DNA from 2 places in the Paraburkholderia bryophila genome. Region 2 is predicted to be linked to the other one. Evidence: predicted binding sites of a transcription regulator. Region 2 holds the regulator's gene; the other holds the start of a gene.
What was found. Region 2 encodes LexA, which represses DNA repair genes until DNA is damaged. Its sites were predicted from a motif close to ACTGTATNNNNATACAGT; they were not measured.
Positions count from the first base shown of each region.

Region 1: a site for LexA is predicted at 2,241-2,258, ahead of imuA (translesion DNA synthesis-associated protein ImuA). Genes of this name have one in related genera too.

Region 1 is NZ_JACCAS010000001.1:1,539,883-1,543,296, forward strand. It holds gene GGD40_RS06880 (Y-family DNA polymerase) at 1-1,429, opposite strand, end outside; gene imuA (translesion DNA synthesis-associated protein ImuA) at 1,329-2,168, opposite strand; rRNA gene rrf (5S ribosomal RNA) at 2,801-2,914, opposite strand; rRNA gene GGD40_RS06895 (23S ribosomal RNA) at 3,061-3,414, opposite strand, start outside.
Region 2 is NZ_JACCAS010000001.1:934,507-937,920, forward strand. It holds gene cysT (sulfate ABC transporter permease subunit CysT) at 1-307, opposite strand, end outside; gene GGD40_RS04045 (sulfate ABC transporter substrate-binding protein) at 475-1,515, opposite strand; gene lexA (transcriptional repressor LexA) at 1,829-2,479, shown strand; gene GGD40_RS04055 (hypothetical protein) at 2,616-2,972, shown strand; gene GGD40_RS04060 (DUF2939 domain-containing protein) at 3,103-3,414, shown strand, end outside.

The DNA of each region.
Region 1 (3,414 bases), 610 kb from region 2:
TTGCTTGCGCTTTCTGCGCCACCGCATCATCACCTGCTTGCTCGTCTTCCGCGGCGGCACGCCGCAACTCATCGGTCAGCCACGTCTTATCCGCTTTGCCTTTTCCCCTCGCCTTCGCCGGCGAACGTTTCTTGCCTGAAAACCCCTGCGCCTCGTACGCCTCCACACGCATTGCCCGCTCCGGACGATGATCGTCCTGCATCGACATCTGCAGCACGTTCTCCGGCCCCAACCGCGCACTCAAGCGTTCGAGCAGGCGCGCAATCGACTCGCCATCTGATTCGGGCATCGGAAACAAGGTGTCCGATTGCCCCGCATAGTCCCCGATCTGATCCGCAACCAGTTTCAACTCGATAACCGGCGCCACCAGAACGGTCTGATTCAATTTCTCCCGCAACAACCAGATCAAATGCTCGGCATCACGCGACGGTATCGCCCAGGCGACTCGTAAACTCGATGTCTTCGGCGCATGACGAGACGCCAATTCATGCTCGAGTAGCAAGGTATAAGCGCTGAGCGCCGCATGATGCGCGCTCAGCCAGCCGGCCAGTTGCACAATCAGTCGACGTGCGGCAAACAGTAATGCATCGGCGTTCTCGACCCGCGACGGCAATTCCAGCTGCGCATGAAACGACGCCGGCGCACGAAACGATTCACGCGGATCGGCCCGCGTGCCATACGCCTGCGCCAGCAGATCCAGTATCCCGCTGCCGAAACGCCGCACGACGCCCGACCTCGGCAATTGACGCAGATCGGCCAGCGTACTGCAGCCGACATGCGCGAATGCATCGCGATGCGCCTGCGTGACTGGCAGCAGCGCTACGGATAAACCGTCGAGGACTCGCGCGAGCGACGTTTCCTTCATCACATGCCAACGATGCCCCTGCCTGCTGGCCCTCGCCTGCGCCAGCAGCCACGCGCCCCAGGCGGTCGGCGCGCAGGCGATACGCGCCGTGTAGCCGAATTCCGCCACCGTTGCGGACACTCGCGACAACAACGTGCGCAAACCGCCGAACAGCCTCAACCCGGAGCCCACTTCCAGCAGCAGCGTGTGCGCGTCGGTAAGCGAAACTTTCGGCGTGTAGGTCAGCAAAGCGAGCGCTATCGCTTCGAATGCCTGCGTTTCGCGGGGGATATCGGCGGCGAGCAACTTCAGACCCGGCGCCAACGCCAATGCATAGGATCGCGAATGACCCACTTGCACGCCAGCGCGCAAGGCGTCGAAATCCTGCAGCAGGATGTGCGCATGATCGGCCAGCGCATAGCAACGCCCCTCGATGACGTCTTCGCCACTTCGAGGTGCGCGGGTCTCGTCGCGTTCGCGTGGTTCACACTGATTCGGCTTGGCGGGCGAACCATCCGGGAACGGCGCGGGAGGCTTCACCGCTTCCAGTGACAAGAGCGGCAATGTGACTGCGATCCACAACATGTTTGATCTCTCGTCCTTGATGGACGTCGACTCGGTTTTGCGGCAACAACGCGCTCTGTAAAGGCAAAATGAGGCGCAGAGGCTCAGCTAGCGGCGGCCCGCGACGCTTGAAGATGTCGATCGACACACCGATCTCCTGCAGCCACTGCCGACGGTTGATCGTCTGTGCATTGGCCGGCAATAGCGGCGCGCAAATCATGCGTAACGGTGCTGGCGACGACTGCGCGGCCATCTCGACGGGCCGGATCAAAAATGCCAGCGACGACGATTCCTGAGCTGCCACCTGCAAGCGTCGAACCTTATCGGCGCGTGCATTCGGCAGCCAGACCAGGACCGCGCCGATGCCATCCTGCTTCAATGCCTGAGTGGCGACCCATAGCGCCTGGTCTTCGCTCGCGCGTACCCATAAGACTCGCTCGACATCGATCCCCCAGGCCCCGAGTGCCGCGGCACAAGGCTGATAAGGCGGCGCCACGAATAGCACGTGCCGTCCGGCCTGCCTGGTCAGTTGATGAAGCGCGTGGGACAACAGACGCACTTCCCCCACGCCACCCTGTTCGATCAATAACTCCGTCAAACCACCTGCAGACCAGCCTTGTCCTGGTAGCAATTGATCCAGCTCGGCATAGCCGCTGGAAATCACACGCGAGTCCGCTGCGGCAAGCTCATTGCCCTGCCATATCTGACGCGACAATTGCGATGACAAGGCTGTAGTCGCAAGCCGAATCGCTGCTGCCATAGACACGCTCTTTTTCAATAGGGAACGCTCCGCCCTGCCCAGCATCAAGCAGGCACGGGGGTGATACGTTTAACTGTATATTTATACAGTATTCCGAGATGGATGTTAAGGCTGCGGATGCGGCGCGAAGTGCGTAAGGAGGAAGGCGCTTTAAGGATGAAGTTTTGTTTGCGTTGACCAGCAGTTGCACCGTGCCCCGCTGTGGGCGATCACCGATGCGAGCGAACGGCTGGACCGCTTTACAGCAGGCATGAGGTATCAGACGCCAGCGCGAAAGCGGGCCTGAGCGGACTGGAGGGGAGAAGCTGGCCGGCAAACTCGCTGCGCGCGGGTGACGCAGCGTATCGGGAAGGTGCACGTGAGACGCGCAGACGCGAATGTCGGAATTGCCCCGGCCTGGAGTGAGCCAGCGATGTGAACGCGTAACGAACCGGCGGGGATTGAGACGCCGCTCGGAGCTTCTGGGGGCAACGTGACGGGTTGCCGAGCCGAGTAAGAGCGGTGTTGCGCAACGCGCAAGAATAGTTGGGCGATGACGGCGGTGGACGTTGGGTACCTTGTTGTGATTTTCCGTCGCCGTAAACGCAGAAACCCCACCTTTTGGGGTGGGGTTTCTGCGTTGCTGCTTGGGAGCCTGACGATTACCTACTTTCACACGGGCAATCCGCACTATCATCGGCGTGGAGTCGTTTCACGGTCCTGTTCGGGATGGGAAGGGGTGGTACCGACTCGCTATGGTCATCAGGCATGACTTGTTGCCGCACTGCCCTTTGGGCAATACAGCCAATCTGGAAGAAGTAGTTGAGAGGATGCCTCTCGGTATTACTTTGGGCTGTGCCTGTATTGCACAACACTGATCTCAACCGTGTGTCGTGAGAGACACACCTGTTATAGGATCAAGCCTTACGGGCAATTAGTATCAGTTAGCTTAACGCATTACTGCGCTTCCACACCTGACCTATCAACGTCCTGGTCTTGAACGACCCTTCAAGGGGCTCGAAGCCCCGGGGATATCTCATCTTAAGGCGAGTTTCCCGCTTAGATGCTTTCAGCGGTTATCTCTTCCGAACATAGCTACCCGGCGATGCCACTGGCGTGACAACCGGTACACCAGAGGTTCGTCCACTCCGGTCCTCTCGTACTAGGAGCAGCCCCCTTCAAATATCCAGCGCCCACGGCAGATAGGGACCAAACTGTCTCACGACGTTTTAAACCCAGCTCACGTACCTCTTTAAATGGCGAACAG
Region 2 (3,414 bases):
CGACCACGGCGTCGACGATGCGTTTGAACGGGAACGTGTAACGCACCAGCACCCACGCGACCAGAAAGCCGAACACCGCGTTGATCAGCGCGCCGCCGAGCGCGGAGAAAAACGTCAGGCGATACGACGCGAGCACGCGCGGCGAACTCACCGCCCGCACGAACTGAGGCCAGTCCAGCGTAGCGGTCTTGAGAAACGTCGCCGCCAGCGGAATCAGCACCACGAGGCTCAGATAAGCCACGGTGATGCCAAGGGTCAAGCCAAAACCGGGCAACGCGCTCGGTTTTCGGAAGGTCAACGTCGTCATGCTGGTTACTCGTTCAGGTTGATGCCGGTGTTGCGAGGACCGAATTCCGGCCGCCGGGCCTTGGGCGGCCAAAAGCGCGCCCATGGGGCGCGCTCGGGGGTCATGCGTTGCCGTTGGCCGGCCACATCGTCGCGTTGCTGCGTCGGGGTTGACCGGCCAAGCCGGCCTTACTGCGGCGCGTAGATCGAATCGAACACGCCGCCGTCGGCAAAGTGCGTCTTCTGCGCGTTGGTCCAGCCGCCGAACGAATCGTCCACCGTGTACAGCTTCAGCTTTGGAAACTTGGCCGTCAGCTCCGCCGGCACCTTGTTCGAACGCGGACGATAGAAGTTGCGCGCGGCGATCTCCTGGCCTTCTTCGCTGTACAGGAAGTTCAGATACGCTTCGGCCACCTTGCGCGTGCCGTGCCGGTCGACGACCTTGTCCACCACGGCGACCGGCGGCTCGGCCAGAATGCTGACCGACGGCACGACGATTTCAAACTTCTCCGGGCCAAACTCCTTCAGCGACAGGAACGCTTCGTTTTCCCACGCGATCAGCACGTCGCCGATACCGCGTTGCACGAAGCTGGTGGTCGCGCCGCGCGCGCCCGAATCCAGCACGCCGGCATTCTTATAGAGCTTGCCGACGAATTCCTTGGCCTTCTGGTCGTTGCCGCCCGGCTGATGTTCGGCATACGCCCACGCCGCGAGGTAGTTCCAGCGCGCGCCGCCCGAGGTCTTCGGATTCGGCGTCACGATCGACACGCCCGGCTTGATCAGATCGTCCCAATCCTTGATGTGCTTCGGGTTGCCCTTGCGCACCAGAAACACGATCGTCGACGTGTACGGCGACGCGTTGTCCGGCAAGCGCTTTTGCCAACCCTTGTCGAGCAGGCCCTTGTTGGCCAGCGCGTCGATGTCGTAGGCCAGCGCCAGCGTCACCACGTCCGCCTGCAGACCGTCGAGCACCGAGCGCGCCTGCGCGCCGGAGCCGCCGTGCGACTGCTTGAAGGTGATCGTCTCGCCGGTCTTCGCCTTCCATTCCTTGCCGAACGCCTGATTGATGTCCTGATACAGCTCGCGGGTCGGATCGTAGGACACGTTCAGCAGCGTCGTGTCGGCGGCCTGCGCCTGCGCCATCACGCCGAGCGCCCCGGCCGCGCCCAATGCGAGCGCCGCGATGATTTTTCTGGTCTTGCCTGCCAGCCCCGTACCTTGGTCGTTCATGTCAACTTTCTCCGCGTTGTGGTCCGCTAAAACAGCGTCTGGTGTTGTTCTACGTCGCGGTCACGTGCACATGAGCGCCAACTCGGAGGCCAGTCTATCGAAGAGCTTTCATCATTAAAAATAATGTTTCTTCATTCTTTAATACTCAAAAGTGGTAATGACAGCTGGGTAAGGCGTTGCGGCACGAACGTGGGCGTTGGAACGCCCTTTTGCGGCGCTGTAGCGGCACCCGAAGCGACGAACTTAAAGTAAAGCTTGAATTGCGCCGAATACTGTATAAAAATACAGTCACCTGTTCATACATACAGTGGCCATGACCAAACTCACCGCACGACAGCAGCAGGTTTTCGATCTGATCCGCCGGGCTATCGAACGCACCGGTTTTCCGCCCACCCGCGCGGAGATTGCCGCGGAACTGGGCTTCAGCTCCGCGAACTCCGCAGAAGAGCATCTGCGCGCGCTCGCTCGCAAGGGTGTGATCGAACTCGCAGCCGGCGCATCGCGCGGCATTCGCCTGCTGAGCGGGCCGGATGACTCGCCTTACCAGTTCACGCTGCCGCACTCGAGCATCATGCAACTGTCCCTGCCGCTGATCGGCCGGGTGGCTGCGGGTAGCCCGATCCTCGCGCAGGAACATATCGCGCAGCACTATGCGTGCGACCCGGCGCTGTTCTCCAGCAAGCCCGACTACCTGCTGAAGGTGCGCGGGCTGTCCATGCGCGACGCGGGCATCTTCGACGGCGACCTGCTCGCCGTGCAGAAGAAGAGCGAGGCCAAAGACGGCCAGATCATCATCGCGCGGCTGGGCGACGACGTGACGGTCAAGCGCTTGAAGCGCCGGCCGAACGGCATCGAACTGATTGCCGAGAATCCCGATTACGAAAACATCTTCGTTGAAACCGGCAGTGCGGAATTCGCGCTGGAAGGAATCGCCGTCGGGCTGATTCGCCCGGGTGAGTTTTAAGCGGTTTGTCTTTGGTGGGGCGTTGGTTGGTTCGTTTGTTTGGACGACACCACCTCGACGCCGCCCCGACACAGCACTAACGCCGCATCAACGTCGTACTCACGCTGCATCATCTTTGCATCGCCTGGAGAGACTCATGGAACGCCTTGCCCGCTTGCTGCCTTTTCGCCAGTTCGGTCGTCTGCGTCATCTGCGCAAGCTGGTGCCCTGCTCGTTGATCGAGGCATCCACGGCGAGCACGCCCTCGCTATTCGATTCGCTCGACGAGGCGTCGAATTTACAGGCGGCGCTTCCGTCTTCCTTGCCGGCGTTTGCGCGCGTGTCGTTGAACTCGGGACTGAATACGGCGGAACCGGCCCGTCGCGCGCCGGTGCGTGTCTATCACGGGCCGTCGCGGCTCATCATGGTCGGCACGGTCGACGCTGTCTGCCGCATGATCGATCGCTGCATCGCCGAAGAAGCGAATGTGCACGGCGCAGTATTCGAAGGCTGAGCGGTTCGGTTCTGAGCGATTGGATTCTGTTCTGAAGCGGTTGTCCTGTCGCATTGCCGGAATCAGTCAGGGATCGTTTTGGCGTGGCCGCGGTCCACGTTAGATCACACCTGATAGAGAGTCTCACTCGATGGCTGTTTCGACCCGCACGAAGAGCAGCGCCACCCGGCCGCTGATCGTTACGTTAATTGTGATCGTGGTGATTGCCGCGCTAGGTTTCGCGTACGCATCGCCGTATCTCGCGCTGAACAACCTTAAACGCGCAGCGGATGCGCGCGACGCGCAAACCGTCAACCAATACGTCGATTTCCCCGCGTTGCGCGAGAGCCTGAAGCAGCAGGTGACCGGCTTGCTGACGCGCCGGCTCGACGCACACAGCAACGGCAATCCGCTCGCCGCCATTGGCGCGATGATCGGCGTGGCGCTGCTTGGTCCGCTCGTG